Regions from separate parts of the Glutamicibacter sp. BS14 genome, predicted to be linked through region 1. Evidence: riboswitches for the same ligand, from Rfam matches in the RefSeq annotation. Region 1 holds a riboswitch; each other region holds the start of a gene.
The links. Region 1 has a riboswitch for thiamine pyrophosphate ahead of AC1Z36_RS07235 (ECF transporter S component). Riboswitches for the same ligand answer to the same signal wherever they lie in the genome.
Positions count from the first base shown of each region.

Region 2: linked by a shared signal. The riboswitch ahead of thiC (phosphomethylpyrimidine synthase ThiC) and the one ahead of AC1Z36_RS07235 (ECF transporter S component) in region 1 are both predicted to bind thiamine pyrophosphate.
Region 3: linked by a shared signal. The riboswitch ahead of thiO (glycine oxidase ThiO) and the one ahead of AC1Z36_RS07235 (ECF transporter S component) in region 1 are both predicted to bind thiamine pyrophosphate.
Region 4: linked by a shared signal. The riboswitch ahead of thiM (hydroxyethylthiazole kinase) and the one ahead of AC1Z36_RS07235 (ECF transporter S component) in region 1 are both predicted to bind thiamine pyrophosphate.

Region 1 is NZ_CM167801.1:1,530,715-1,538,186, reverse strand. Features, by position in the region: gene AC1Z36_RS07255 (chorismate-binding protein) at 1-158, shown strand, start outside; gene cls (cardiolipin synthase) at 169-1,665, opposite strand; gene AC1Z36_RS07245 (aminodeoxychorismate lyase) at 1,832-2,707, shown strand; gene AC1Z36_RS07240 (ATP-binding cassette domain-containing protein) at 2,704-5,031, opposite strand; gene AC1Z36_RS07235 (ECF transporter S component) at 5,028-5,636, opposite strand; TPP riboswitch at 5,702-5,822, opposite strand; gene AC1Z36_RS07230 (DUF4235 domain-containing protein) at 5,907-6,149, shown strand; gene mnhG (monovalent cation/H(+) antiporter subunit G) at 6,206-6,610, opposite strand; gene AC1Z36_RS07220 (MrpF/PhaF family protein) at 6,610-6,876, opposite strand; gene AC1Z36_RS07215 (Na+/H+ antiporter subunit E) at 6,878-7,472, opposite strand, start outside.
Region 2 is NZ_CM167801.1:1,678,653-1,686,124, reverse strand. Features, by position in the region: gene AC1Z36_RS07960 (DUF2797 domain-containing protein) at 1-754, opposite strand, end outside; gene AC1Z36_RS07955 (GTP pyrophosphokinase) at 996-1,772, shown strand; tRNA gene AC1Z36_RS07950 (tRNA-Met) at 1,855-1,931, opposite strand; tRNA gene AC1Z36_RS07945 (tRNA-Thr) at 1,979-2,050, opposite strand; tRNA gene AC1Z36_RS07940 (tRNA-Thr) at 2,584-2,655, shown strand; TPP riboswitch at 2,929-3,036, shown strand; gene thiC (phosphomethylpyrimidine synthase ThiC) at 3,033-4,775, shown strand; gene AC1Z36_RS07930 (DEAD/DEAH box helicase) at 4,868-6,787, opposite strand; gene AC1Z36_RS07925 (hypothetical protein) at 7,096-7,472, shown strand, end outside.
Region 3 is NZ_CM167801.1:1,862,152-1,869,623, reverse strand. Features, by position in the region: gene typA (translational GTPase TypA) at 1-103, opposite strand, end outside; gene AC1Z36_RS08910 (GNAT family N-acetyltransferase) at 251-793, opposite strand; gene moeB (molybdopterin-synthase adenylyltransferase MoeB) at 861-2,006, opposite strand; gene AC1Z36_RS08900 (thiazole synthase) at 2,003-2,824, opposite strand; gene thiS (sulfur carrier protein ThiS) at 2,827-3,072, opposite strand; gene thiO (glycine oxidase ThiO) at 3,099-4,196, opposite strand; TPP riboswitch at 4,194-4,298, opposite strand; gene AC1Z36_RS08885 (GNAT family N-acetyltransferase) at 4,378-5,337, shown strand; gene AC1Z36_RS08880 (mechanosensitive ion channel) at 5,421-6,641, opposite strand; gene AC1Z36_RS08875 (OsmC family protein) at 6,935-7,366, opposite strand; gene AC1Z36_RS08870 (GNAT family N-acetyltransferase) at 7,398-7,472, opposite strand, start outside.
Region 4 is NZ_CM167801.1:488,254-495,725, reverse strand. Features, by position in the region: gene AC1Z36_RS02375 (sugar porter family MFS transporter) at 1-1,406, opposite strand, end outside; gene AC1Z36_RS02370 (uracil-xanthine permease family protein) at 1,622-2,905, opposite strand; gene thiD (bifunctional hydroxymethylpyrimidine kinase/phosphomethylpyrimidine kinase) at 2,933-4,357, opposite strand; gene thiE (thiamine phosphate synthase) at 4,354-4,995, opposite strand; gene thiM (hydroxyethylthiazole kinase) at 4,988-5,782, opposite strand; TPP riboswitch at 5,772-5,866, opposite strand; gene AC1Z36_RS02350 (GntR family transcriptional regulator) at 5,901-6,269, opposite strand; gene AC1Z36_RS02345 (hypothetical protein) at 6,266-7,472, opposite strand, start outside.

The sequences.
Region 1 (7,472 bases):
TGTGCGACCGGCTAGCTGACCAGTCATGGCGGTTGAGCCTGGGCCTTGGCGGGGCAATCACCGCTGATTCGGTGCCCGCTGAAGAGTGGGACGAGGTCATCACCAAATCCCGCGGCGTGCTTCAAGCACTGGGCGCCAGTTTCCCGCAAGACACTTAAGCCAACTGAATTATTGCAAGGTGGCCGTCAAGCGAGCCACATTGTCGATCCAGCGTTGCATGCGAGGACGGCGGCGCCACTGCGAGAGGGTGATTTCCGAGGAAATCCCGCGGTAGTGGTTCTGCACCTGGTTAACCGCATCGACCATTTCCTTGCCCAGCAGCATCACGGAAATTTCCATGTTCAGGCTGAATGAGCGCATGTCCATATTCGAGGATCCCACCACGGCCACGTCGTTATCCACGGTGAAGCACTTGGTATGCAGCACCATCGGTGCCGGGTAGCGGTGAATGCGCACGCCGGCTTCCAGCAGCTGCTGGTAGTAGGACTGCTGCGCGTGGTGCACCAGGAACTGGTCGCCCTCTTCGCAAACATACAATTCCACTTCTACTCCGCGCTGGGCGGCAGTGGTGATGGCATAGAGCAGCGAATCGTCTGGAACGAAGTAGGGGCTGGTGATTTCCAGGCGTTCGGAGGCAGAATAGATCAGCGTATTGAACAGCCTGAGGTTGTTCTCGGTACCGTATCCGGGGCCGCTGGGCAGCAGCTGCGCCAGGGTGGAACCGGGACGTTCCTCATAGGCCAGCGGGTGGCGGGCCTCGGCCATGTCCATCAGCACTTCCTGGTCGTCGTCCTCCTGCCACCAGTCGGTAGCGAAAGTGACGTCGAGGCTGCGCACCAGCGGACCTTCGACCCGGAGCATCATTTCAACCCATTCGCGGCCCACCTTATGCGAGGACTCGCGCTTGTAGCCGGGTTCAATCAGGTTCTGGCTTCCGGTGAAGGCCACCTCGCCATCAACAACGAGGATCTTGCGGTGGTTGCGCAGATCCGGGCGGCGCCAACGACGGCCGATCAGGTCGATGGGCAGCATCGGGCGCCAGTTGATACCGGATTTCTTCAGCCGCTTCTTGAAATCCTTGTAGCCCTTGACGCGCAAGGTTCCCAGGTGGTCGAAGAGCAACCGGACGTGCACGCCGCGCTCCGCGGCCGCTTCCAGCGCATCGAGTACCGGTCCAACATAATCCGGGTCATCGCCCATGATGTAGAACTGGATGTGCACATAGCGGGTGGCGTTATCGATTTCCTTGCGCATGGCATCGAGCGAAGCCCGGTAATCGGAAATGACCTCTACCTGGTTGCCGCCTTCCAGCGGCATGGCACCAAGATTGCGGTTGAGCATGACTGCCGATTCGACCCATTCCTCCTGGGAATGGAATTCTTCGGGCAGCTGCATGTGGCTCGTGGCCTTCATGATTTCATCGTGCGCACGCCGCTGCTTTTCCAAGCGGCGGCGCGACAGGTGCGGATTGGCGAAAAGCCAGTATGCGACAAGTCCCACAACGGGCAGGAAGAAGATAGCCAATAGCCATGCCATGGCGGTGGTGGGGCGCCGGTTGCCCGGAACGATGCCGATCATGAAGTAGCGAACCGCTAGCTCTATTGCGACCAGCACGCTCCAGAGAACGCCGCCAATCTGCAAGAAGACTTCATTACTTGGCCACACTCGGGCACCCCCTTGGCTACACCCCGCGAATTCGGCATTATCGGCCTCTGATCTGCGATGTACAGGCCAAAATCCTTCGCTTAGCTTATCGAACATTGCCGGACTTGTCTGAATCTCCGCCTGCAGAAATCGCGCAGAAGACGCTGGGGTTCGATAATCTGTCTTTATGAGCTCACTTGTATTCTTGGATCCGGCCTATCCGGCTGGTCGTCTTGCAGACATCACTGCACCGCAACTTCTGGTCACAGCACAGGGAGTGACGCGAGGTGATGGCATCTTTGAATCGATGCTCTACACCAACCAGGCCGTACGCAAATTCGAAGCGCACCTGGCACGCTTGGCGACCTCGGCTGAAGTTGCCGACTTGGCCATTCCCGATGCGCGCAGCTGGTTTGCCGCGGTAGATACCGCTGTGGCCGATTTCGATGCCACCGGCGGCGCTGAAGAAGCGGTGGTCAAGCTGGTCGCCGCGCGCGGCGAGCACGACAATGATCCTGCCATTTGCTGGGTCACCGTGACCCCTGCCCCGGCTTTGGGCAGGGAACAGCGTGAAACCGGTGTGGATGTCCTGATGCTGGATCGCGGCTACGACTCGAAGCTGGCCGAACGTGCGCCATGGCTCATGATGGGCGCCAAGACCCTTTCCTATTCGATCAACATGGCCGCCCTGCGCTACGCGCACAAGCACGGCGCCCATGATGTCATTTTCACCTCCGCCGACGGGATCATCCTGGAAGCTCCGACCTCGACCGTGCTGGTAGCCCAGCGCGATGGCGAGACCAAGCGGCTGCTGACCCCGATGCTTGAAACCGGCATCCTGCCAGGCACCACGCAAAGCGCCATTTTCGACGCCGCGGCCCAGGATGGCTGGGAGCTGGGCTACGGCCCGTTGCGCCCGGAAGACCTGTACCAGGCCGATGGCGTGTGGCTGGTTTCCTCCATCCGCCTGCTGACCCCGGTGCGCACCATCGATGCCAAGCCGTTGCGCCTGGACGCTGAGCTCCATGAAGAGCTCAGCGCCCTGAGCGAAGCAATCCGCTAGGACCACACCAAGTTGTAGGTCCCTGCCAGCACGGCCGCAGCCATTGCGGCCGTGCCAAACAGGATCCCCGTGGCCAGCACCATGCCATCACGCCAGGTGAAGGTGGCCGTGCGAATCCATGTGCGCTTGGCCGTGCCAAACCCCTTGGCCTCCATCGTGGTGGCCAACCGTCCGGCGCGGCGAATCGCTTGCACCAGCAAGGCCAGCACCTGGCCGAGGGTTGCCTTGATGCGTTGGCCCACGGTGCCGAAGTTCCCGACACCGCGAGCGCGCCGGGCCAGCGTGAGCGTGGTGAATTCTTCCACCATCAACCCGAGTAGGCGCATGCCGGCCAAGGCCCCGAGCACAAACCGGTGGGGTACCTTCAGCTGCTGAGACAGCGCCCCGCCCAAATCGCTTGGATTCGTGGTGGCCAGCAGCAAGATGCACGGGATGGCCAGCGCGAAAGCGCGCAGTCCGGTGGCAATGCCCCCGGCCACCGATCCCTCGGTGATGCTGAAGGCGCCGAATTGGGCGTAGACCATGCCGCTATCCTGGCCCACCAAGGCGATGCCCCACGCCGCAAGGATTCCGGCAATCAGCAGTGGCCACGCGCGCTTGAGGAATTTCAGCGGGCTCAGCCCTGCCAGGGGGAAGAACACCACGGTCGCCACGATCACCACCAGCGCCGAAACCCAATCCAAGGTGGTGATCAACGGCAGTGTTGCCGCAGCCACCGCACCGAGCTTGGCCAGCGGATTGATCTTCGCCAACCAGCTATGCCCTACCGGCGCATCAAGCACCGGCCCCTGTCGCGGGGTACCAGCTTCCGGGGTGCCGGCAGTGAGCACCAGGTCCCTTGCTTTGAGCACCGAGGCAAAGTGATCGTCGTGGGTCACAGCAATGATCGCGGTGCCCTGCTGCAATTCCTCAACCAGCAGCCCGGCCAGTTCCCTCCACGTATTCGCATCCTGCCCGAAGGTCGGTTCGTCGAGGATCAGCACCTGGGGGGATGCGGCCAGAACAGTGGCCACGGACAAGCGCCGCTTCTCGCCCCCGGAGAGAGTGAACGGGTTCGCGTCTGCCAAATGCGCCAGGCCCAAGCGTTCCAGCAACGCGTCCACGCGCGCTTGGACCTGGGCCGGCTCGTATTTCGGCGCATCGGCGCTGCTGGCCTGCGCGCGGCTGGGAGCGAAAGCCAGCTCTTCCCGAACGCTCTGGGTCACGAATTGGTGTTCGGGTTCCTGGAACACCGAACCGATCCGCCCAATCAATGCACCGGCCTTCCAGGCAAACGGGGAGTTGCCCAGACCGTCGGCCAGTTGCGCGGTGGCCGCCAACCCGCCGTCGGCCGGGACGAGCAATCCGCCCAAGGTCAAGGCCAGCGTCGACTTTCCAGCGCCATTCTCGCCGCGAATCACCGTCGCGGTGCCCGCTTGCACATTCACGTCCACCGCTTGGGTGCGCGGTGCCGTGGCGGTGCGGGCGGATACCAGCTGCTGCGCTTCCAGCAGCGTGGCACCGGCACCGTTCGTTGCCCGAGCCACCTGCGGGAAGTAGCCTGGAATCCACAGCCCGGCAGCAGCCAGCTCCTCGCGCACCGTTTCATCGGTGTACAGCTGCTGCGGGTCCAGATCGTGCGCGACTCCCCCACCGGGCTGCAGCACGATAACCCGGTCCACATGCTGCGCCCAGGCTTCAATCCGGTGTTCCACGACGACCAGCGTGGCACCGGAAAGCCGGGCGGCGTTCAGCACCGCATCGCGCAATAGCTCAATGCTCTGCGGGTCCACATTGGCAGTCGGTTCATCGAGCAGCATGACGCTGGGTTCCATGGCCAGAATGCCGGCCAAGGCCAACCGCTGTTTCTGTCCGCCGGAAAGTTGCTGGGTGCGGTGCTCGAAGGACAGCGCACCCAGACCCGCAGCGTCCAGCACTTCGGGGATCCGCTGGCGGATCAGTTCGGGATCCATTCCGAGGTTCTCGGCGCCAAAGGCCACGTCATCGGCGACCCTGCTTTGCACTACCTGGGTTTCCGGGTCTTGCTGCATCAAGCCCACCGGGTGGCTCCGGATGAAGGCATCGCTGCCATCTATGAGCAGCCGGCCAGCGACCTGATCGTCCTCATCCGCTTCCAGCAACCCGGCCATCGCGTGCAGCAAGGTTGACTTGCCGGCGCCCGATGGACCGACCAGCAGCACCTTCTCACCGGCGTGGATCACAAGGTCCAGTCCCGAGATGGCAGGATTCTGCCTCTCGGAGTGCTGCCAGCCGAACCCCGTTGCGGTGATGGCGGCACCGCGCTGGGTCAGCGAGGCTGCGCCGGAATTGGCAAAGGAACTCATTTTGCGCTTTCCAGGTGCGCACGCCGGCTCGGCAGGGCGCTCAGAGCGCCGGTCTTCGCCAGTCCGCGCGTGGCCAACCAGGACAGAAGCCCTGCGACGACTACGCCGGAAATGCCGGTGGCGATCACGTGGAAGATCTTCATTCCGGCGGTGTACTCAACATAGTAGGCCAGGATGTAGGCCTCGGAAATGCCGGCGAACAAGCCGGCGAACAAGCCTGCCAGCAGCGCCACGCCCAGGTTCCACTTGCGGTAGCGGAATGCTGCGAAGACCAGCTCTGCACCCAGGCCCTGGACCAGGCCGGAGATCAGTACGGTCAAGCCGTAGTGCGAGCCGAGCAGCGCTTCAACTACAGCGGCCAGCAGCTCGCAGTAGATTGCGGCGCCTGGCTTGCGGATGATCAGTGCGCCGAGCACCGCCGGGAAGAGCCACATGCCGGTGAGCAACGCGGTGGCTGGCGGGAAAGCTGCAAAGGCGAGCGAGAACAGGCCATAGCCGGCACTCCACGCCCAGAAAATGACCCCTGAAGCGACGGCGATCACCGAGGCGACGACGATATCAACTACACGCCAGCCGGTCCGCTGCTTCGAAACTGTTTCGTTCATTGCTGGTCCTCCTGTGGAAAGGAGGGGAGATGGACGGAATGAGGGCATACTGCCGCGCCTATCCGCATCCGAGATGCTCGACTTCCTTCGCCGGTACTAGCCGGGGCAGGTTCGAGGGTCTGCGATCTATCGCACTCTCAGCGTCTTGCGACTTTTTAAAAGTCTGACGCTCCCCTGTCGGAATAATTACTGCTCCCCCACCATACCGCAGGTATGCTGGGCAGAGGAACGATATGTCAAGAGCTTGATCGCGAGGAAAAAATGGATAAAGTGCAGAAACTTGCCACTACCGGTATCACCGTTGGCGCTGGCATGCTCGGCGGCAAGCTGGTTGATTTCCTTTGGTTGAAGGCAACCGGCAGCAAAGCACCACGCAAGGGCACTGAGGAAGCAGCGGAAGCTTCTTTCCGCCGTGCCTTAGGCTTCGCAGTCGTTTCGGCCCTGGTCGCAGCAATCCTGCAGACGGTGGCTGACCGCAGCGCCAACAAGGTTGTTGCCAAGTTCACCAAGTAAGCTTCGGCGTTGAGCCAAAAGCGGGAGCCGCCCAGAGGGGCGGCTCCCGCTTTTTCTCAATCTTGTTCGTCTGGCGATCCGGTCTTGGAAACCGGGGTGGTTCCGGTCGGCGGTGTTCCGTTGACCTTGTTGACCACGTGGCTCAGCTCATCGGAGAACAGGGTTTCCTTGGCAGCGTGCTTGGTCCGGTAGCCGGAACGGCCAATCATGTGGGCCGAAACCGGTGCGGTCAATAGCTGCATTCCCCAGGCCAGCACGAGTACCGGGACCACAGCCCAGCTGCGCAGGTAAATGGCCAGTCCAGCGAAAATCAGCAGGAAGCCGAGTACCTGCGGTTTGGTCGCTGCATGCATGCGGGTGAGCATGTCCGGGAAGGTCAGCAAGCCGATACCTGCGATCAATGACATCAGGCAGCCAAGGATCAGCAGGACGGCAACGAGGACATCGAGGAAGATTTCCATTAGGCGTTCCTCTGATCCGAAACGAAGCGCGAGACGGTCACCGAACCGATGAACCCGAGCATGCAGGCGGCCACGACGAACAGCAAGTAGTCGGTGTGCTTGTGCAGCACCATTTCCAGGCACAGCGCGGCGGAGATGATCAGCAGCATCACGTCCAGGGCCAGCACCCGGTCAAGGATTGACGGCCCCTTGGCAACACGGACCAGGCAGGCGACAGCACCGAGCCCGAGCATGATGCCGCAGATCCAAATGACGATATCCAGCATGTTACCCCTTCCTCGCATCAAAGTTCGGTCCGCATTCGCTCTTGATCGCTTCGTACTCGTCTCGGCTGCCAATAGCCATGATCAGCCGGCGTTCGATGTCCCGGATGCCGGCACGCGCCTTCTCCACGTCCGCAGGCGACTCGATGTCGATGTAGTGCAGGTACAGCGTCGACGAGCTGCGGTCCACGTCGATCACGAAGGAGCCCGGGATCAGCGTGAGCACGTGTCCCACGGTCATCACGATCAGGTCCGAGTCGGTGCGCAGCGGGACCGCAATGACCGCGCTGCGGGTGCGCTTCCCGCGGACCAGCGCCAGCCAGGCCACATGGACGCTGGCGGCGAAGACCTGTCCGAGGAACCAGATGAACAGCTTCAGGCAGTACCAGGCATTGATCCGGCCCGAAAGGACCACCGGCGGCAGCGGGAACAGGTTCACGATCAGCAGCGCGATGATCACGCCGAAGACCATGTTCCCCAGGGAGAAGTCCTGCCAGAGAGCACCCCAGACAAAGAGCAGCAGCAGAAGCAGCGGCCATTCCTGCTTGAGTGTCGCGCGGTGGCGCACACCGGAGGTATCCAGCGCATCGTCAATGCGC
Region 2 (7,472 bases), 150 kb from region 1:
AGGCATGCAGCGCATGGGTATCCCAGGCGTCTACTACCGGGCGGGCGAAGGCCGGTTGTTCCCACAGCTCGTCGCGCAGCTGCACGCCGTAGGTTTCCAAGCCCCGCTGGGCGCCAAGGAAGGACCGGGCCCGGCTTGCCGCTTCGGAGTTGATCTGGTCCAGCTGGGCGTAGTCCAGTTCCCAGCTGGCCAGTCCCTTGATCTTGGACTTCTGCCGGACTTGCTGGCTCAGGCCCACGTGTTCAGTGACAAGGTCTTCGAGCACTCGAATAGCGGCTCCATCAGCGGCGCGGGCAATATAGCGGGCAATGACCGCTCCCTGCTGCGCCAAGCGAGTCCATTTGCTCTGGGTTGAGGTGGTACCGACTTTGGTCGCCCCATGGGCGAAGCTTGCGACATACAAGAAGTGCGGCTGCTCCAGGTACTTGCGCATGCCTTCCGGGGCTTCGCCGGTCTTGTGGAAATGATGCATGAACTTCGAATGATCCAGCCGGTGGCAGCGTTCGCACTGGGTTCCGGTACGCAGCGCTTTGTTCTTCGGGCAAGGCAAGGTGTTGCGAGAGCCATCGCTGTTCATCGTGATGTAGCCCAGGCAGAATTTCAGTTCGCCGATGCGCAAGCTTAGGGAACGGTTGGCTTCCAGGTATTCGGTGCTCCATTTTTCCGCTTGCCTAAGCCGGAGCATGGGGGCGCGTTCATGCTCTGAGAAGCTGATGCCGTGGCAGAGCTGCCGGTGGTCGCTGGCGAATTCCATCGATGCCTTCCTCGAAGTTACCTCTTCAACGATAGTTCACCGGACATGGCTAGCTCCTGCAAGGCAGGTTGGCCGGCGCCTGCAGCCCGAAAGTTTGCTGGACGAATTCCCGATTCGTTCTGGCCTAATTCCTAGGAGAAGCCCTTAGGCTGGAACTGCACCGGAACCGTACCGCGGGCCGGGCCATAATCTGCTGAGGTGATCCAGGATTTCTGTCCCATTTGATGACAAGACTCGTGCAGTGGCCATCGCAGCTGCCGAGACCGCCCCTTCGCCGGCCGAGCTGCAGCGATTGACGCAGGCTTTCCGCCATGATTTCCAGCGTTTCATGATGGAGTACCAGTTTGCGGTGGACGAGGTGCTGACCAAGGTCTCGATCTTGCGTGAAGAGTTCTTGTATTTGCACAATTACAATCCAATTGAGCACGTCACTTCCCGGGTGAAAACTCCGGAGAGCATCATGCGCAAGGTCTCCCGCCGGAACATCTCCCCGTCCCTGCCGGCCATTCGCGAGAACATCAGCGACATTGCCGGCGTGCGCATTACCTGCAGTTTCGTCAAGGACATCTACAAGGTTCTGAACACGCTAACCTCGCAGAATGACCTGAAGGTCCTCCAAATCAAGGACTACATCAAGAACCCGAAGCCCAACGGCTATAAAAGTGTCCATGCGATCGTGCAGATCCCGGTCTACTTATCCGATGGCCCGGTCGATGTCGTGGTGGAGCTGCAGATCCGTACCATTGCCCAGGATTTCTGGGCAAGCCTGGAACATAAGATCTTCTACAAGTACGAGGGCGAAGTTCCAGAACATCTAGTGCAAGAGCTTGCCGACGCGGCGGCCATGGCGACGAAACTCGACATGCAGATGCAGCGCTTGCATACCGAAGTCCACGGCCATGATGCCAATCAGGCACCGAGCCAAGAGGCGGATTTCGATACGACAGCGATCCAGGGGCTGCTGTCGCTGGCTCAGCAAGCCAAGGACGGGAACCAGGAGAAGGACTTGGATCACTAGCCGTTCATGCCCTCGAAGGACAATGCTGCTTCGGGGCCGGAAACCAAAAAAGATCCTCGGCCGAGGCCGAGGATCTTTGATTTGGTAGCGGCGCCGGGACTCGATCCCGGGACCTCACGATTATGAGTCGTGCGCTCTAACCAGCTGAGCTACGCCGCCACAAGTGAGAAGCAATCCAGTAGAAGCCAAGAATGCTTCTCACTCAGAGCCCCCTGCCGGAATCGATCCGGCGACCTCGTTCTTACCAAGAACGCGCTCTACCACTGAGCTAAGGGGGCAACGAGTAAATACTCTACACGGATTTCCCGGCAAAGAAAAATCGGCGGATCACCCCGGAAAAGACCAGGAGAATTCTGTAAAACCACTAGTCAATGACTATTTATCCTCTTACTCGCTACCCCGGGGACGAAGGGTGGGACAAAAAGTGCCCTGGTGACGATGCTCACGAGAGTGCTCCTCGCGGTCAATCGCGGATTTGCCATGACGCGCAGGATAGAATCCCGCGGATCATCCCCGGTGGCCAAGCATCGAATTACCCCGCTTGGAACTTCGGAACGCTGACACCTTTTCCCACTCCAGAACCCCTGACCGAGCGGCACTTGGGCAACACCCGATCCACCCAGGCGCCCAGGCACGGCTCCGGTGCCCGGCAGCTGGATCCCGGGCCGTGAACCGGGGTGCTGGAAACCGCCAGGAAGGCAACAGCTCCTTGCCGCCCATTCCGGTCTTGAGTAGGAATATTGTGACCTCAGCAACAAATTCCCGACGGATTTTGCAAACCTCAAAAACCTGTGTAAAGTATTTACCTGTTGCCCCCTTAGCTCAGTGGTAGAGCGCGTTCTTGGTAAGAACGAGGTCGCCGGATCGATTCCGGCAGGGGGCTCGAAATAAGAGAGGCAATCTGGTTCCAGATTGCCTCTCTTTTCGTTTATCCCGCAGATGCCGTGTAGCCACTGCGAGCATGGCCCAAGGCGCACCCCAAGCTGCAGCACCGGCTATCGGCCGCGTCTTGCGCCCCGGATTCCAGGTGCCCCCGGCAAGAGTCTCCGGCCAATGAAAAGCATCCTGGCCCGCCACAGCCGGCCCTTCCCACTTCCTTGATGTCAGGCCCTGACCACTGGGTTTGCGTTTTCTCCTCGCAAGCGTGCTAAGTTGTTCGCGACCACACGGGTGCCCTGGCAAGGGCTGAGATCGGGCTATCGCCGTCCGCGACCGTTGAACCTGTCCGGGTAATGCCGGCGAAGGAAGTGAGTTTCCCCAGTGGAACAAATTGAACAGCACCCTGCCCACACCCTTGCCTACCGTGAATCTGCGGGAATTTCTGTTCCCGTCACGCAGATCCAATTGGCAGACTCCCCCAATGGACAGCCCAACGAGCCGCTGGCGGTATATCGCACCAGCGGACCGGGAAGCGAGCCCACCCAAGGCCTGCAACCCTTCCGCGAGCGGTGGATCCTGGAACGCGGGGACGTGGAAACCTATGCAGGCCGCGAACGCAACCTGCACGACGACGGACGCTCAGCGGTCCGCCGCGGCACGGCCAGCGCGGAATGGGCCGGACGCTCAGCCCCGCCACTGCGGGCCGTTGGCGGAGCCCGCGTGACGCAGATGCACTATGCGCGTGCCGGGATCATCACCCCGGAAATGCGCTATGTGGCCCTGCGCGAGGAATGCGATGTCGAGCTGGTGCGCAGCGAGCTCGCGGCCGGGCGAGCCATCATCCCGGCGAACATCAACCACCCGGAATCCGAGCCGATGATCATCGGCAAGGCGTTCCTGGTCAAGATCAATGCGAATATCGGCAACTCGGCGGTGACCAGCTCCATCGCAGAAGAAGTCTCCAAGCTCCAGTGGGCGGCCAAATGGGGCGCGGACACGGTAATGGACCTGTCCACCGGAGATGACATCCACACCACCCGCGAGTGGATCATCCGCAACTCCCCGGTCCCCATCGGCACCGTGCCGATCTACCAGGCGTTGGAGAAGGTCAACGGCGAAGCCAACGAACTGACCTGGGAGATCTTCCGCGACACCGTCATTGAGCAGTGCGAGCAGGGCGTGGACTACATGACCATCCACGCCGGGGTGCTGCTGCGCTACATCCCGCTGACCGCCAACCGGGTCACCGGCATGGTCTCGCGTGGCGGGTCCATCATGGCCGGCTGGTGCTTGGCGCACCACCAGGAGAATTTCCTCTACACCCACTTCGATCAGCTGTGCGAGATCTTCGCGCAGTACGACGTGGCCTTCTCGCTGGGCGACGGGCTGCGCCCGGGCTCCATCGCAGATGCGAACGACGCCGCCCAGTTCGCCGAGCTGGACACCCTGGCCGAGCTGACCAAGCGCGCCTGGAAGTACGATGTGCAGGTGATGGTCGAAGGCCCGGGGCATATCCCGTTCCATCTGGTGCGCGAGAATGTGGAACGCCAGCAGCAGCTGTGCGACGGGGCGCCGTTCTATACCCTGGGCCCGCTGGTCACCGACATCGCCCCGGGCTACGACCACATCACCAGCGCCATTGGCGCCACGGAGATCGCACGGTACGGGACCGCGATGCTCTGCTACGTCACCCCCAAGGAGCATCTGGGACTGCCCAACCGGGATGATGTGAAGACCGGGGTGATCACCTACAAGATCGCTGCGCACGCCGCCGATCTGGCCAAGGGCCACCCGGGTGCCACAGCGCGGGATGATGCGCTGAGCAAGGCGCGCTTCGAATTCCGCTGGAATGACCAGTTCGCGTTGTCCCTTGACCCGGTCACCGCACAGGAATTCCATGATGAGACCTTGCCGGCCGAGCCGGCCAAGACCGCCCACTTCTGCTCCATGTGCGGGCCGAAGTTCTGCTCCATGCGCATCTCCCAGGATATCCGCGACGAGTACGGCTCGGCCGAGGCGCAAGCCGCATTGGCCGGGATGGCGCAGAAAAGCAAGCAGTTCCTGGAAAGCGGCGGCACGGTCTATCTCGGGGACGGGATCCCGGTGGGAACTCCTGCTCCGTAAATAGCCTGCGGCGCACGAAAAACGCCCTTGGGGCAAGCTTTCGGCTTGCCCCAAGGGCGTTATTCAATGCTGTTCAGCTGCGTGCGACTGGCTTAGTAGTCGCGACGTCCACCGCTGCGGCCCGAGTCGCTGAAGCGATCCTTGCCGCCGCGTCCGCCGCCGCCGAAGCCGCCACGTCCGCCGCCGCGTCCGCCACCGAAACCGCCACGGCCGCCACTGCGTCCGCCGCCGAAGCCACCACCACGGCCGCCACGGAAGCCACCGCGGTCGCCTTCGTCGTCACGGCGCGGGCTGCGGCCATTGTCGAGCTCGAGCTCGATGGCTTCGCCGCCGATGCGGGTCTTGGACAGTGCACGCCACTGGTCCTTGCTCAGCTCTGCTGGCAGCTCGACCAGGGTGTGGTCTGAACGGATCTCGATGCCGCCGATTTCCGAAGAATCGAAGCCGCCCTCGTTGGCCAGTGCGCCAACGATCGAGCCCGGCTGCACGCGGTTGCGTCGGCCTACGGCCAGACGGTACATGGCGTTGCCTTCGGCAGCGGTCTTGCGGGCACGTGGACCGCGATCGCCACGGTCACCGCGTTCGCTACGCTCGCCGCGCTCTGGGCGATCCATGCGTGCCTTCTTCGAAGGGGACATGACTGGTTCGGTCATCAGCAGCGGGCGGCCGCCCTGGGCCATCAGAGCCAGTGCAGCTGCGATTTCCAGCTGGTCCAGGTCTTCGTGCTCGGAAGCGAACTTCTCCACGATTTCGCGGAAGGTGGTCAGGTCCTGGCCGCTGATGGTCTTGTCGATGCGATCGGTGAACTTCTGGATACGACGGTCATTGACCGAATCCAGCGAAGGCAGCTGCATCTGGGTCACCGGCTGGCGGGTAGCCTTCTCGATGGCACGCAGCAAGTACTTCTCGCGCGGGGTCATGAACAGGATCGCGTCGCCCGAGCGGCCAGCACGGCCGGTACGGCCAATGCGGTGCACGTAGGACTCGGTGTCATGCGGGATGTCGAAGTTGATAACGTGCGAAATACGCTCAACGTCCAAGCCACGAGCTGCCACGTCGGTAGCAACCAGGATATCGATCTTGCCCGAGCGCAGGTTTTCCACGGTGCGCTCACGCTGCTGCTGAGGGATGTCGCCGTTGATGGCAGCCGCGGTGAAGCCGCGGGCCTTCAGCTTGTCGGCCAGGTCCTCGGTAGCCATCTTGGTGCGGACGAAGGTGATAACGCCTTCGAACGACTCGGATTCCAGGATGCGGGTCATGGCGTCCAGCTTGTGGGCGCCCATGACCTGCAGGTAGCGCTGGGTGATGTTGGTGCCGGTGGACTGCTTGGACTTCACGGCAACTTCCTGCGGGTTGCGCAGGTATTCCGAAGCGATGCGGCGGATGGTGCGTGGCATGGTTGCCGAGAACAGGGCAACCTGCTTGTCCTCCGGGGTAGCTTCCAAGATCTTGTCGACCTCTTCGGCGAAGCCCATGCGCAGCATTTCGTCGGCCTCATCAAGGACAACGTACTGCAGGTTCGACAGGTCCAAGGAACCCTTGTTGATGTGGTCGATAACGCGACCTGGGGTACCAACGACTACCTGGGCGCCACGGCGCAAGCCGTTGAGCTGCGGGCCGTATGGCGAGCCGCCGTACACTGGCAGAACGGTGAAGTTCGGCAGGTACTTGGCGTAGGAAGTGAAGGCTTCGGCGACCTGGAGGGCCAGCTCGCGGGTTGGAGCCAGAACCAGGATCTGCGGGGTCTTGGCTGGACCATTGGTGTCAGCCAGCTCTGCCATGCGGGACAGGGCAGGAAGCGCGAAAGCAGCGGTCTTGCCGGTACCGGTCTGGGCCAGGCCGACAACGTCGCGGCCTTCGAGAAGCAGTGGAATGGTCGCTGCCTGGATTGGCGATGGCTTTTCGTAGCCAAGGTCGGCAAGCGATGCAAGCACGCGGGCATCCAGGCCAAGTTCGGAGAAGAGCACGGTTGGCTCTTCCGGGGTCTGGTTGTCGTCGGTGTTTACGGGCATGTCAGAAGACACGAAGAATTACCTCATTCGTTAGGGGATAGGCCTTGGCCGTCCCCAAAGAAACGACGTATAGGCTGCACAGTCAGATACAAGTCACGCTCATCAAGCGCTCCCCTATGACATAAAGACCCGCACACACTTTGCGGAAAATACAACACGAGAAGGCTCCGGCCTCAAAAATTGGGCTGGATGCGAGAGGGATACCCTGATGTTCGCGAACACTTAATGCTAGCTTGAACAGGCCACTATTGTCAGTGTCGAGAGCGTGTGAGATCGGGCACCGCACCAAAGCACGTAGGGTTGAGAACGTGAAGAAACCACTTTTTCCGCGACGTCCAGATGAGCCCACCCCAGGCGGATTGTTCATCGCCCAAATGCTATGGCTCCTAGCCGGAGTGCTTTTTCTCGGCTTCGGAGGCTTCCTGGCTTACGAGCATATCCAGGATTCCGCGCTGGATTTCGGAGCCATTGCGCTGATGATCTTTTTCGCCGCTGCCGGCCTTGCCTGCTGTGTGCTGGGTTACCGCTTATTCACCGGGGACCGGGCCGCGCGCGCCCAGCTGTCCTGGTTGGGCCTGATTACCGCGCTGCCGCTGTTGCTGCGATTCGGCCGCTATTCGCTGTTGGCGGCCATCATCATGTTCAGCGTGGCCTTGATGTGGATGCCAGCGAGCAACAGGTATTT
Region 3 (7,472 bases), 330 kb from region 1:
TCTGCTGGAGCATGGCGTTGACGAGGGTGGTCTTGCCGTGGTCAACGTGCGCAACGATGGCTACATTGCGAAGTTCATCGCGAGTAATGGTGTTTGCTGACATGCGTGAAGGCTCACTTCCGCTCGAAAATTTGGGTCTGTGGAGTCGGGGCCAAAGTCGACCCAACAATCCAGTTTACGCGCTCGAGACTCATAGTCTGTTGATCTGTGTCAGAACATACAGGAATTTCATGTATCTGTCGCAAAGAATTCAGCGGATTAACCGCGTTGGCATCCAAAAACGCAGCTTGCTAGGCCCAAAGTTGACTTCAATTTCCGGGAGTTCAGCGTCTAGCAAGCCGCCGCATTTTTCTATGGTGGATTTTGAACCGATGTTATCGGAATCACAGGTAACCAGCGCATGTTCAATTCCTGATTCGCGAAGTTCCTGCAACCCGAATTTGCACAGTTCCTGTGCCACACCACGGCGACGATACTCGGGAACTACACCATAGCCGATATGTCCGCCGACCTGAAAAAGGCTCTCGTTGATTTCATATCTGACGGAAACCCGGCCCACCAGGTCCCCCTCGTCAAAGGCGGCGAACAGCGCCGAGCGAACCCAGCCTTCTGGAATGTGCTCGCCTCGGCGCCCTGCCTTCATCCGGTAGATATAGTCCTCCCAGTCCTCGGCTGCAGACCAAGTCGGCAAGAACTCGAAGTCTTCGCGAAGCATCAAGTGGTGGGCGTCGATTGCCTGCTGTTCGTCCTGGCTTTCCAATTCACGGATCTCCAGCGTCTTTCCCAACGTCATAGCGCCAGTATGCCAGAGCGCCTCCACTTCCCACCGGTGAATTGCGCGCCAAAGATGCGCCTGAGCCCTAGTAGGCCACCTGCTGGCCCCGCACTTGCCTGGCCCATTCCACGGTTCCGCCGCTGAGGCTGTAGACGGCAATGCCTGCATCCCGACCGGACATGGTGATCCGCGCTGCCTGCTGCGAACGGGCACCGGTTTTGCACACGAATACGACCGCCGAAGCGCTGTGCGCGAGCTTTCCCAGTCCCCGTTCTTTGAGCTGCGCGAGCGGAAGGTGCTGGCTGTGCGGGATCGCTATGATGTCGCGTTCCCAGGATTCGCGCACATCCACCAGCAATACCGGTTCTTCCGTTTCCAGCTCCGCTAGCTGCTGAACCGTGAGCTCCGGGACATGCCCTTCGGCAGCGCAGGAAACCGGCTGGTACTCCCCCAGCCCGGTCACCGGCTCACGTTGCGGATCCCTGGCGAATTCGAGGGTCCGCACAGTGGCTTCCAGCGCATCATAGAGCCAGAGCTTGCCGCTCAGGGTGGTCCCGATTCCGGTAATGAGCTTCAGGGCTTCGGCGCACATCACCGAACCGATAACGCCGCACAGTGCGCCGAAGACTCCTCCTTCGGCGCAGCTGGGCACGGAGTCCGCGTCGGGGATTTCCGGAAAAAGATCACGCAGCATCGGGCCGGTGCGCGGATCGAAGACGGACACCTGCCCGGAGAACTGGAAGAGGGTTCCCCACACCAGCGGGGTGCCGGTGATTTCCGCGGCATCATTGGACAGGTACCGCGTGGCAAAGTTGTCGCTGCCGTCGATGACCAAGTCATATTCACTGAAAAGTGCCACGGCGTTGGATTCATCCAGCTTTTCATCCACGGTGATGATCTGGACGTTCCGGTTCTGCTCGTGGGCCATCCGCCGCACCGAATCCACTTTCAAGCGCCCTGCATCCTGTTGCCGGTGCATGGTTTGTCGTTGCAGATTGGACAGCTCGACGGTGTCATCGTCGATGACCCCGAGGGTGCCGATTCCCGCAGCGACCAGGTAGCTGGCAATGGGACTGCCCAGGCCCCCGGCTCCGATAACCAGCACCTTGGCGTTGGCGATGCGGCGTTGCCCTTCTTCTCCCACCCCGGGCAGGGACAAGTGCCGGGAGTAGCGCGCCAGCTCTTCCGGTTCCAGCTCCGCGCCGGGTGCGACCAGGGCTTCCCGGCTCACGAGAAGTCACCGACCAGGGTTTGCATCATGCCTTCGGCCGGCGATGAGGCCAGTGCGGTATCGCGGCGCGGGATCCGGCCAGCGAGCCGCGCGGCGCGCCCGGCACGCACAGCATCCTTCATGGCCCTGGCCATGAGCGGCGCGTTGTGCGCCCGGGTCACCGCACTGGCCAGCAGCACCGCGTCGCAGCCGAGCTCCATGGCCAGGGCCGCATCCGAGGCGGTGCCCACCCCGGCGTCAAGGATCACCGGTACCTGCGCGCGGGAGGCGATGGTGGAAATATTGTGCGGATTCAGGATCCCCAGGCCCGAGCCGATCGGCGCTCCGGCCGGCATGATTGCCGCAACCCCGGCGTCTTGCAGGCGTTGGGCAAGTGCCGGATCATCATTGGTGTAGGCGAAGACCTGGAACCCGTCGGCCACTAGTTGCTCGGTGGCCGCATGCAGTTCCAGCGGGTCCGGCAGCAGCGTGTGCTCATCGGCAATTACTTCGAGCTTGATCCAATTGGTTTCCAGAGCTTCACGGGCCAGGTGCGCGGTGAGGATCGCATCGCGGGCGGTGAAGCATCCAGCAGTGTTGGGCAGCGCAATCACGTTGTTGCGCTGCAGCAGTTCATACACGTTGCCTGCGCCGGCCGCCGAAAAGTGGCGGATGGCCACGGTGGTCAGTTCCGTTCCGGAGGCCCGCAGGGCGCTTTCCAGGGTGGTCAGCGAACTCGCTCCCCCGGTGCCGAGGATCAAGCGCGAGGACAAGGTGCGTCCGGCGATTTGGAATGGGTCGCTGTGGATGTCCAGCTCGGTGATGTTGCGCGTTTCCATGCCTAGCCTCCCTGGGCCGCGGTAACGAGTTCAATGCTGTGCCCTTCGGCCAGCAGGTAGCTATTCCAGGCGCTGCGTGGAACGACAGCGCCATTGACGGCGGCGGCAACTCCGAGCTTGCTGCCGTCAGCGGCCACCGAGTTGGCGTCCAGTTCCTTGCCGATTTGCGTGCTGATGAATTCGCGAAGGGTGGTTCCTTCGTCCAGGTTCAGTTGCCGTGAATTGAAATTGATGCCGATGCTTGTCATGGTTGCTGCTCCGTTCGGTGAGCGGTCTAGGTTGCGTTGGCAAAGCGGTGGGGATCCACAGCCTGGTGCAAGGGGTGGGATTGGTGGCCGTGGGCGAGATCCGCAGTGAGCGTTGCGCCCAGCGGAGCCAGCAGCACGCCGTGCCGGGAGTACCCGGTGCAGAGCAGCAGCCCTGGATCAAGGCGTCCAAGCAGCGGCCGGTCATCTGGCGTGGCGGGACGTGCCCGGGCCGTTGCCTCGTTCAGCGTGCAGTCGCTGATGCCGGGGACCAGCTTTCTCGCGTTGTCCAGCAGCAGGTGCATCGCGCCAATGTTCACCGCTTGTTGCCGGTCTTCACGGACGCTGGCGCCAAGGACGAGGCTGCCGTCCCTTCTCGGCACCAGATACACCTGTTCCCGGTGCACGATGCCGCGGATGGTGCGGGTGATGAGCGGCGGGCCTGCTGGTCCCTGGATCCGGAGGATGTCCCCGTAGACCGGGCGCAGCGGAAGTTCGTTCAAGCCATCGAGGGTGCCAAGACCGGTGGCCACGATGGTCTGCTCCGCTTCGAGGATTCGGCCCGATGCGGTCCGCACAGCGGTGGTCCGCTTCCCGTCGGTCACCAGTGCCTGCGCCCGTTCCTCGACCAGGTGCGGACGCAGATGCTCCAACAGGATCTTGACGATGGATCGAGGGTCGACCTGGTGGTCATCTTGGCACAGGACCGCGCCGGCAATATTGGCGGCCAAGGCTGGTTCGAGCTTGCGGGCTTGGCTGGGCAGCAGCTTTTGCGCTGACAGGCCGAGGGATATCTGCAGTTCGGCCAGCTCGTGCAGGGCTTCGCGGTCCGCAGGCTCTGCGGCGACAACGAGCGTGGAGTTCTGCAAGTAGTCCGGGCGTTGCCCGGTGGCCGATTCGATGCGCTCGATGAACTGCGGATAGGCGGCATTCGAGGCGGCAAGCAGCTGGTGCAGCGGGCCATTGCCCCAGACCGTTTCAGCTGCCGGGGCCAGCATTCCTGCTGCCGCGTAGCTTGCACCTTGGCCGGGTGCCGGATCGATGAGGGTGACGGTGTGTGCGCGTGATTCCAGCTCGAACGCGACGGCCAGGCCGATTATCCCGGCGCCAACAATGTTGACATGCACAAGGGCACGCTTCCTTCCTACGGCGGCATGACCCGCATCAGGTGTAGCGGTCGGCTCGGTGCCCTCTCAGCCTGGTCGATTCAGGCTCCCGCGGATTACAGCGATTATAAGCATGATGCAGCTCATAAAGTCGAACTTCATTGAACGCAGTTCCGTCATCTTCTGTGATGTACTTGCTGACATGGCATTCCATGACTTCCCTATCGTGCTTCCCCAAGGTTCTGCGCTATCCAGCACCATCATCTCGTTGGAGCAAGAACTCTTGGAATCCAGCCAACGCCATAGCCAGGAGCAATTGCAGCGGCGCTTGCATCCTCGGTTCGCCGAGGTGGGAGCCAGCGGGCGAGTCTATGATCGCGAGGCCATCATTGCCCAGCTGGCCCGGGAGCCGGCACGGGATGCCGGGGCGTTGAAAGTCGAAAGCCCGGTGGCTCTCCAGCTTTCAGACCAGCTGGTGCTGCTGCGCTGGAAGCTGCTCGCCGGTTCCCCCAGCGAACGCAGTTCACTGTGGATCCATGAGCAGGGCCGCTGGCAGCTGCTCTTCCACCAGGGCACGGCCGCCGCTCATCCGCAGCCATCCGCAGGACCGGAGGAAGCCGTGCATGCCGACGGTGAATTCTCGGTGCGCCGGCTGCGCCTTTCGGATGCCGAAGCGGTCTACGAGGCATTTTCCTCGAACCCCGACATGTTGCGCCAAGGCGACGCCGATTCCCCGCAAAAGGCTGAGTCGTATGTGCGCGCACTGCTGGAGGCCGGGGAACGCCAGCAGGCGTTGGCCGTCGCATATCGGGATCGGCTGGTGGGACTGGTGTGCGGTACGGTAGACCCGGCCAATCGGAACGCGTGGATTTGGTATTGGATGAACCAGAATTACCGGGGCCGGTCGCTGGCCACCCGCGCCGTGGCAACCTTAGTGGATTACCTGTTCGACGAGCTGGGACTGTACCGCTTGGAGCTGGGCTTGCGGGCAAATAATCCCGGGTCGAAGCATGTGGCAGAAAGCAACGCCTTCCTGCACGAAGGTGTCGAACGGGGCAAATTCCTGGTTGCCGGAGAACGCATCGATGTGCACACCTACGCACGGTTGCGTACCGATGGCGGCTCTGCGGTCATGCCCTTGCCGTGGGGCACGCAGCAGTAGCTTGGCGGGCATCAAAAAAGTCGCGGAATCCGGTCTTGGATTCCGCGACTTCTTATCTGTCCCTCAGGTTTTGTGATGCGTGGTTAGATGCCTGGGCTCGATGCCGGTGGCGTCGAGTCCGGGCCATTGGTGGTCTGTTGGGCCTCCATCTTTTTCAGCGTGCGGGCCGCAGCATCACGACCGCCGAGGCCAAAGGCCAGAGCCGCTGCCAATGCTGCGCCAATGACGATTGCGCCGAAGGCCATGTTGATGATCGAATCGGCGATACCCATGTACTTCAGGCCCATCGCCACGAACAGCGCAATTGCCGTGTAGCGGATGATCTTCGAAGCAGTAGTGTCACCCAAGAAGCGGCCAATGACGTTGGCGATGACGAAACCTGCGGCGATAATTGCTGCGCCGAAGAGGATCTTGCCGCCCAAGGCCAGGATCTCATTGAGGATATTGGTGATCGCTGGGAAGTTCAGCATCTGGGCCGCCATCACACCGAAGAACAGCACGATAGCAATCTTGACGATGCCAGCGATGATTCCCGAAGCGCTCTTGCCCTCGGGAACTACGCCCCACTGGGCAACAACAGTGTCGGTACCCACGCCGTGGAGGGAGGATTCAAGTAGCTGCCCGACGAACTTGGCAATCAGGATACCCACGGCCAAGAGCACCAAGGCCATGACGACCTGCGGGATTGCGGTGAAGACCAGCTGCAGCATCTGCTGAGCAGGTACCGAAATTGCCGCGATGCCCAGAACCTGTAGGGCTGATATTGCGACGACTAGCAGGATCAAGGCGAAGACGATGTTGGCAATGATGTCAACGATCTTCGCTTGGGATTCGCGAGACTGAACTTCATCTACTGGTTCGTTGCCTGGGGTGACCTTGCGGACCAGTCCGCTAAAATCGACAGTTCCCAAACCGGTCCTCAGCAGCTGGCGAACAATATTCGCGATGACGTAGCCAATGAAGAAGATGAAGCCCGCACCGATGAGGTTGGGGATGAAGGCCATGACGCCGCCGAGCATGCCCTGCACCGGCGATAGCACTTCGGATAGAGCGAAGACTTGCAGGATTGCCACGAGGCCGAAGAGCCAGACAATCAACCCCGCGACCTTGCCCAGGGATTGGCCTATTTGTTCTCCGTCATTGCCCTGCCTTTGCAGGAACTTCACCCTGTTCACCAGTTTGGCGGCAGCCCAACGAACTATGCGTGCAACTAGCCACGTAATGATGAGGATGATTAGCGCGATGCCAACCTTTTGTAGCATCGACGCCCAGTCGATATTGCCTAAAACGTTCTCAGACTGCATTGCTGCTCCTTCAACGTAGGGACAATCCGACCCTACGATGAAGGTTCTCCGCTGACTAGGGCAAAGACCCATGCTCCCAGCTTGAATCATTGGACTTTCACACTCGAATTGCGAAAAGCTGACTATATCCCGATGGATTCAACGAATTCCGAACAATAAGGCCCTACCGACAACCGATCCACGCAATATTAGAAAGTTCGCGGCTGCGTCCAAACCCGTGAATTGCCATGGAAGCTATTGCGGATTCAGCCATTGATCTTTATCAATCCGGCAATTACCGGAAGTCCCGCTACCTAGTTGATGACTTCGCTCCGCACGGAAGCACCCAGTTCAACGGTGCGGGAGACGGTGCAGTATTTGTCATGCGAAAGCTTGACGATGCGCTCCACCATGCTGGCTGCCTTGCGGCCTTCCTCGGTGTCGGGGAACTTCAAATCGAAACCAAGATGAATGTCCTCCATCCGGCTCGCCGAGTTCTCAGAGACCTTGTAGCCGCCCGCTTTGACTTCGAATTTCTCAGGCTCGCTTCTCCTGGTGGTCGCCACATCAACATCAATTGCGGAACACCCTGCGATGGCAGCAAGCAGCAACTCCACCGGGGTTAGCAACCCTTCGCCCTGGCCGAATTCTAGGCTGGCTCCCGATTCGAGGCTGGTGGCCTTGTACTTGCGTGCCTCGACGCGTTCGATGCTGACTTCACGGATCTCACGGCTATTTTCACTCATGAAACTATCGTGCCACGATCCAGGCTGAAGACTACACGTGGCGCAATACGACTCGTTGCGGCGACGATGCAGTTTCCCCGGGCACAGGCACGAATCCGCAGTCGCC
Region 4 (7,472 bases), 1.0 Mb from region 1:
TAGAGGGTCATCTCCTCGAGTTGGCGCCCCTTGGTTTCCTTGACCAGGAAGATCACGAAGATCAGGGAAAGCAGCGCGAAGAATGCGTAGATGCCGTAGGCCAATGCCAAGCCTGCCTCGGCGAGGGCCGGGAAGGTGGTGGAAACGGCGAAGTTGGCGATCCACTGCGCCGAGGCTGCCACTCCGAGTGCCATGGCGCGGATCGAGTTCGGGAAGATCTCGCCGAGCAATACCCATACGGCCGGACCCCAGGTGGCGCCGAAGCCGACCACGAACAGGTTGGCCGAGACCAGGGCGACGATGCCCCAGCTGCCCGGCAGCGACACGGCGCCGTCGATGGTGACCGACTGCGCGAACGCTACCGCCATCATGCCCAGCGACAAGGTCATGATGGCCGAGCCGATGGTGAGCAGCAGCTTGCGTCCCAGCACGTCGATCAGCAGCACCGCCACGATCGTTGCCAGCACGTTGGTCGCCGAGGTGATCAGCGAAATCGTGAAGGAATCCGATTCGGCAAAGCCGACGGACTTCCACAGCGTCGTGGAGTAGTAGAAGATCACGTTGATGCCGACGAACTGCTGGAAGACCGAGAGCAGGATGCCGACCCACACCAGCGGGTGGAAACCGAAGCGGCCCAGCAGGTCCTTGAAGACCTGGCGGCGCTCGATGTGCACGGTGGAGCGGATCTCTTCGATCTTCTTTTCGGTATCCGTGCCGGCGTTCATGCCCATATCGCGGGTCAGCACGGTAGCTGCTTCAACGAAGCGGCCGCGCTCGACCAGGTAGCGGGGAGATTCGGGCAGGCGCAGCGAGAGCAGGCCGTAGAGCACTGCTGGAACCAGCAGCGACAGGTACATCCAGCGCCAGGCCGCCAGGCCGAACAAGCCGACGGCATCCGCCGAGCCCATGACGAAGACCAGCAGCGCGCTGACCAGGAAGGCCACGAAGATGCCCAGCACGATGGCCATCTGCTGCATGGTGCCCAGGCGTCCGCGATGCGCGGCCGGGGAGACTTCGGCAATGTAGGCAGGGGCGATCACCGAGGCGAAGCCCACGCCGATGCCGCCGACAATGCGCCAGATGATCAGGTCGGCTACGCCGAAGCACAGGCCGCAGCCGATGGCTGATGCTGCCAGGAGGATGGAGGCGAAGAGCATGGTGCGCACGCGTCCCACGCGTTCGGAGACCACACCCGCTATCCAGGCTCCCAGTGCTGCGCCGAGCAGGGCGCAGGAAACGGTGAATCCGATGGTTACCGCGTTGAGCCCGAATTCGTGCTCGACAGCGTCCACGGTGCCGTTAACGATTGATGAGTCATATCCGAAAACGAACCCACCCAATGCCGCCCCGAGGGCGATGAAGATGAGCCGCGCGGAGAGTTTTCCGTCTGATGTAGTCGCAGTCACAATGAGCCATGCTATCGGATTCGAGAGCCGCAGAATCCCGATTTCTCGATTTTTTATGGGAGATCGATCACAAATTGGAAGGAGTCCTTACTTCAAGACCGGGGGAGGCCCAGTGCGCGTCGCCGCTTCATGACTGGCCAGCTCCCGAATTCTTGGCAAAAAAGCAGGCCGGCATTGCGAGTTATCGCGATGCCGGCCTGCGGGGAATTTATTTGCTAGCTATCCGCAGGCTTCTGCGAGTCCGCCAAATCGTTGCCGCGCATCTTGGCGACGATACTCATCAGGTGGAAGACCACCAAGGTGGCGATCGAGCCCAGGGCGATGCCGCCCAGCTGGAGCTGGCCGAAAGCGATTTCCTTGGTCACCGCAATGGCGATAATCAGGCCGGTGCCGGCGGTCATCAAGTTGATCGGGTTGCCGAAATCCACCTTCGCCTCGATCCACAGGCGCGCGCCGACGATGCCGATCATGCCGTAGAGCACGATGCCCAAGCCGCCGATCACGCCTTCTGGAATGGTGCCGATCAATGCGCCGAACTTCGGCAGGAAGGCCAGGGCCACGGCCACAATCGCAGCGATCCAATAGGCCGCGGTCGAGTACACGCGCGAAGCGGCCATCACGCCGATGTTCTCGGCATAGGTGGTCGTGGCCGAACCGCCGCCGAAACCGGCGAGCACGCTGGCAGCGCCATCGGCCATCAGCGCACGGCCGTTGAACTTCGACAGGTCGCGATTGGTCATCACGCCCACGGTGCGCACATGGCCGATGTTCTCGGCGATCAGCACGAACACCGCAGGCAGGAACATCAGCGCAGTGTCGAAGTGGAAGGTCGGGGTGTGGAATTCTGGCAGTCCGATCCACTCCGCGGCAGCAACCGCCTTGAAACTCACCTGCCCCTGGGCCAGTGCAACAAGGTAGCCGCAAAGAAGTCCCATGAGGATCGACAGCCGGCCCAGCAGGCCCTTGAACGCAACGGTCGCGACCACGGTAAAGATCACCGTGAGGAAAGTGGTCAGCGGGAACTCGGTCATGGGAACCAGCGTTGCGCTGGCCAAATTCAGGCCGATGAGCGCCACGATGGTGCCCATGACCACCGGCGGCATCAGGGCGTGGATCCAGCCGGTGCCGGTCTTCTGCACGATCAGCCCGACAACGAACAGCAAGGCCCCGGTCATCACGATGCCGCCCAGCGCGCCGGACATGCTGTGCGACTGGGTGGTCGAGAGGACCGGGGCAATCATCGCAAAGGACGAGCCGAGGTAGCTGGGCACCTTGTTCCTGGTCATCAGCAAGAAGATGACGGTGGCCAGGCCGGTGAACAGCAAGGTCGTGGTGACCGGGAAGCCGGTGATGGTTGGCACCAGGATGCTGGCGCCGAACATCGCCAGGATGTGCTGGGCTCCGATGGAAACGGTCTGCGGCCAATGCAGCCGCTCATCCGGGGCAACTACCTCACCTGGGGTGATGGTCCTGCCGTTGCCGTGAATGCTCCAACTCATGATTCCTCTTCCCGGGCCCTGCGGGTTTTAGGCCGTAGAGAAGTCTACTCGGTTCTCGTGCGCCTGCGCGAAGAAAGAGCGCTCATGTTCCGCGGAGCGGATGAAAGCGGCCTCCATGCGGGCCCGCAGCTGCGGATCTGCCTGCTCGAACGCCTGGCGGACCATTTCGATGGCCTGCTCGGTGGCGGAATCGAATTCCTCGGATGCATAGGTTTCCAGCCATTGCCGATAAGGATGCTCGGCATGGTTGGCTGCCGCCAGCCGCTTGCCGATGTCCTGGTACAGCCAGTAGCAAGGCAGGATCGCGGCAATCAGCTCCCCATAGCTCTCCTGGCTGGCGGCCAGGTGGTTGGTGTAGTTCAGCGTGGTGGCGCTGGGCGTATCAGCGAACTCATCCAGGTAGCTGCCGTGCAGCTGCAGCTCGCCATCGAGGATGCCGTTGGCGCCACGCGACCAGAAACGCTGGGCACCGAGATCCGGCGCCATCGAGCTGGCCAGCGAAAGCACCTTGGCGTAACGCAGCAGATACAGCGCATCCTGGGCGATGTAGTAGTGGAAGTCATCCCGGTCCAAGGTGCCCTCGGATAGCCGGGTGATGAAATCCAGCTGGTCGATTTCCTCGCGGATCGGCTGGATCTTCTGCCACCAGTCGCCCATGGGATCTGCCGTGCCGAAGAAGTCGATGAAGTGGTTGACCGGGCCGTGGCCGCTGCCCACCTGCAATTGGTCGGCCGCTGCGATGGCCTTGGAGAGGTAGGACTTGGACTGCTCCAACGCGGCGATCCAATCTCCAGTGGCAGCGAAGCGGGTAGCCAGAGTGCTGGAAAGGGTGCAGCCGGTGCCGTGGGTGTTCCTGGTGGCATGGCGCGGTCCGTGCAGCTCCAGCTGCACCCCGCCCGCCGACACCAGGGCATCGGGGCAATCCGCCCCGGCCAGGTGCCCGCCCTTGGCCAGCACCAGCGTGCCGTGCTTGGCAGCCAGCCGCTGGGCCTGAAGCAGGGCTTCGTCCCAGGAAGGGGCCACAGGCTCGCGCAGCAAGCTGGCCAGCTCCAGCAGGTTCGGGGTAATCACCGTGGCGCGATCCAGCAGTGAATCAAGGGCCGATTCGTCGTCGAGCAGGCGATCCCCGCTGGTCGCCACCATGACCGGGTCCAGCACGACGGGGGCGTCAACAGTTTCCAGCCAGCTGGTGACTGCGCGGATCACCTCGGCGTTGGCCAGCATCCCGATCTTGATCGCATCGATGCGGATATCTGTACTCACGGCTTCGAGCTGCGCGAGGACGAAATCGCCGCTGATCGCCTGAACTCCGGATACCCCATGGGTGTTTTGCGCAGTCAAAGCGGTGATCACGCACATTCCGTAGCCGCCGTTGGCGGCAATGGCCTTCAGATCCGCTTGGATTCCGGCGCCGCCGGAAGGATCGGAGCCTGCGATGGATAGGATGTTCATTTCGAGGCCTCCCAGGCTGCGACCAGCTGCGCGCTGGCAAGTTGCGGATCTTCGGCGTTGCAGATGGCGCGGACCACGGCCAGGCCTGCGCCGCCGCCGGCGCGGATCGCGGCGGCATCGTCTTGGGTAATTGCGCCGATCGCTACGCAGGGCAGCTTGGCCAAGGCAGCGGCTCGCGCAAAGCCGTCCAGCCCCAGGGGAGCAGGATGGTCTTTTTTCGTCGGAGTGGCGCGGATGGCTCCTACACCGAGGTAGTCGATCACCGAGGCGTCCTTGTTCGCCTGGGCCAATTGCTCATCGCTGGAAGCACTCAAGCCGATGATGCCCTCGCCGATGATCTGGCGAGCCAACTGTACCGGCACATCTTTTTGCCCGATATGGATGCCGTTCACTGCTGCGCCAGCAGCCCGTGCCGCGAGGTAGACGTCAATGCGGTCATTGATCAGCAACTGGGCTTTGCCCTCGGTGAGCTTGGCAGCCGCGCAGGCCAGCTCGAAGAATTCCCGGGCGCTTTCATCCTTGGCGCGCAGCTGGATCCACCCGATCCCTCCGGCGACGGCGCCCTCGATAACTTCCAGGGTGCTGCGTGGGGTGCAGCTGTCAGTGTTGGCTACTAGATAAGCGCCGTAATTATGCATGGTTCAATTCCTCGTACTTCAAAGTCTTCAGTTCCCCGGGATCGGCAGCCGACAGCGCATCAAGGAAGGCAACTGCGAAGCTGCCCGGACCGGAGCTGCCAGCCAGGGCCTTTTCCGCGGCCAGGCCATAGAAACCGTGGGCTGCGATGGTGGCCTCGAACGGGTCATCGTGGACCGCAACCATCCCGGCGCAGACCGCGCCCAAGGCGCAGCCGCCACCTGTCATCCGGGTCAAGCCAATTCCGTTGGTATGCACCAAGACGGTACGCGTGGCGTCGATGATGGCGTCAGCCTGGCCGGAAATGGCCACTACGCAGTCGTGTTCCGTGGCCAGTTCGCGTCCCGCCGCCAAGGCGGCAGAAACCTCATCCAAGGCATCGACACCGCGCGAAGCAGATTGCCGGCCGGCCAGGGCCAGGATTTCCGAGGCGTTGCCGCGAATCAGGGTCGGGCGTTGCCGGACAATGCGCCGGGCAAACTCCGTGCGCACCGGAAGCGCTCCCACTGCCACTGGATCCAGGACCCAGGGGGTGCCTGCAGCGCTCGCCGACTGCACAGCTTCTTCCATGGCGGTCAGCTGTTCAGTGCTTGGAGTTCCCAAATTCACCAATACGGCTGAAGCTGCCTGCGCGAATGGGCCGGCCTCTCCGGGCAGATCCGTCATGGCCGGGGAAGCCCCGGATGCCAGCAAGACATTGGCGGTGAAATTGGATACGACGGTATTGGTCAGGCAAAAAACCAAAGGTGATTGTTGCCGGTATTTTTGGGCAACTGCATGCAAAGCCATGCGACATCCCTCCGCTAGCGTGAACTAGATCAGGTTCTACGGGTCTTATCTCAGTCGGTTGATCCGACACCCCGTGTCACTGCCATAGAGCGTACGCACAACCGGTTCCGAGGACAAGTTACTTACGCTCGCGCCGCGCCACCAAGGCCTTGAGCGTGGCCGCATCCACCTTCTGCGCGACCGCCAACGCCCAGAGGTGATCCACGGCGGCCAGGAGATCTTCACTGGTATCCACCGGCTGCGGCCGCTCGTTGACCACTGTGCCGGCACGGCGCCGGGAGGTGATCAGCTCTTCGGCTTCCAGCTCCTTGTAGGCGCGCGCCACTGTACCGGCAGCGACGCCGAGGTCCGTGGCCAGCGCACGCACAGTAGGCAGCTTGCTCCCCGAGGGCAGATCTCCCAAGGAGATCAGTGAAGCAATCTGCGAGCGGATCTGCTCATAGGGCGGGGTAGCTGCTTGGAGGTCAACACTGATCTGCGTGCTCATGAAGTAGCTGCCGGCTGATGTTCCCGCACGAAGGCGCTACCGGGGCGCTCTAGGAAAATGACTGCTGGGACAACGAAGATGAGCAATGCAAAGAGTCCCAGCCCGGCCGGGAATCCGTAGCCAATGAGCAGCATGGCTACCACTGCACTGGTGTTAACACGCATTGAACGCAGTTCCAGGACCTTGCGGTACCAGATTTCTTCGGCCGACGAGACAGCCCAGGGAATAATTGCCCGGCGGGAGAACCAGACGAATCCAAGATGGGTTGCCAGCAACAGCAGGATCAAGCCTGCAACCATTGTCTTGCCTGGAGGCACGAAGCCCCACAAATAGTCCAGCGGCGGATCGAGCAGAAAATAGGTGCTGGTGGCAAACAGCAAGCCAGCGGCGATGTAGGACCACAAGGGCAGGGGCGCGTGGTACTTGGGTGCTGCAGACGCCTGCCGGGCCACCGTGCTGACGTAGCTGAGATAAAGCGCATTGAGAACGGCATAGCTCAAAGCCGCACCGGCAAAGATCATTAAGATCCACGTAGTTCGCTCATTGGTAGGCATCTGGAGCTCGTCATCCAGTGGCAAGAATGACCAGCCGATTGCAACGCTGAGCAAGGTGAGTGCTGCAGTTACGTATTGCAAGGTGAATAGTTGATCACGCAAACGCGAGAAGGCGGTCCGTTCCCTGGTGGTGGATTGAGCTGAGAATGTAGAGCGCGGTCCCCAGAAGAGCAACGTGAGGGCGACCGCAAGGGCGCCATAGCTAACGAACTCGTACTGTCCATCCGGCGAATTAGCCTGCGAGTAATTGACCACCGACACGGTGAAGGCCAGCAAGACGATGCCGATATTGCGCATCAAGCGGTTGAGCCAGACCGTGCGCAACGCTTGGTTGTCTTCGGCCGAGATGCCGGCCAAGGCAGGTCTTTTCAGGATAACTACGGTAATCACAGCCGCGGCCACGATGATCCCTGCCAGGGCCACGATGAATACCGGGAGCATCTGTGTGCCCGGCAACCGCCCATCATACGGACCCTCCGACGCGTATGAATAGATGCCGTCAAAATCAAAGGTCGTGAATTCCGAGGCCGGAACGCCAACGAGCCCTTCGACTTTGGACGCCGGCCACAGGGAGCCGACCGCGATCAGCAGCAAAAGCCCAACGAAAGCCCCTAGGGCCTTGGGAAATGGAGTTGTCAGGCTGCGGGCC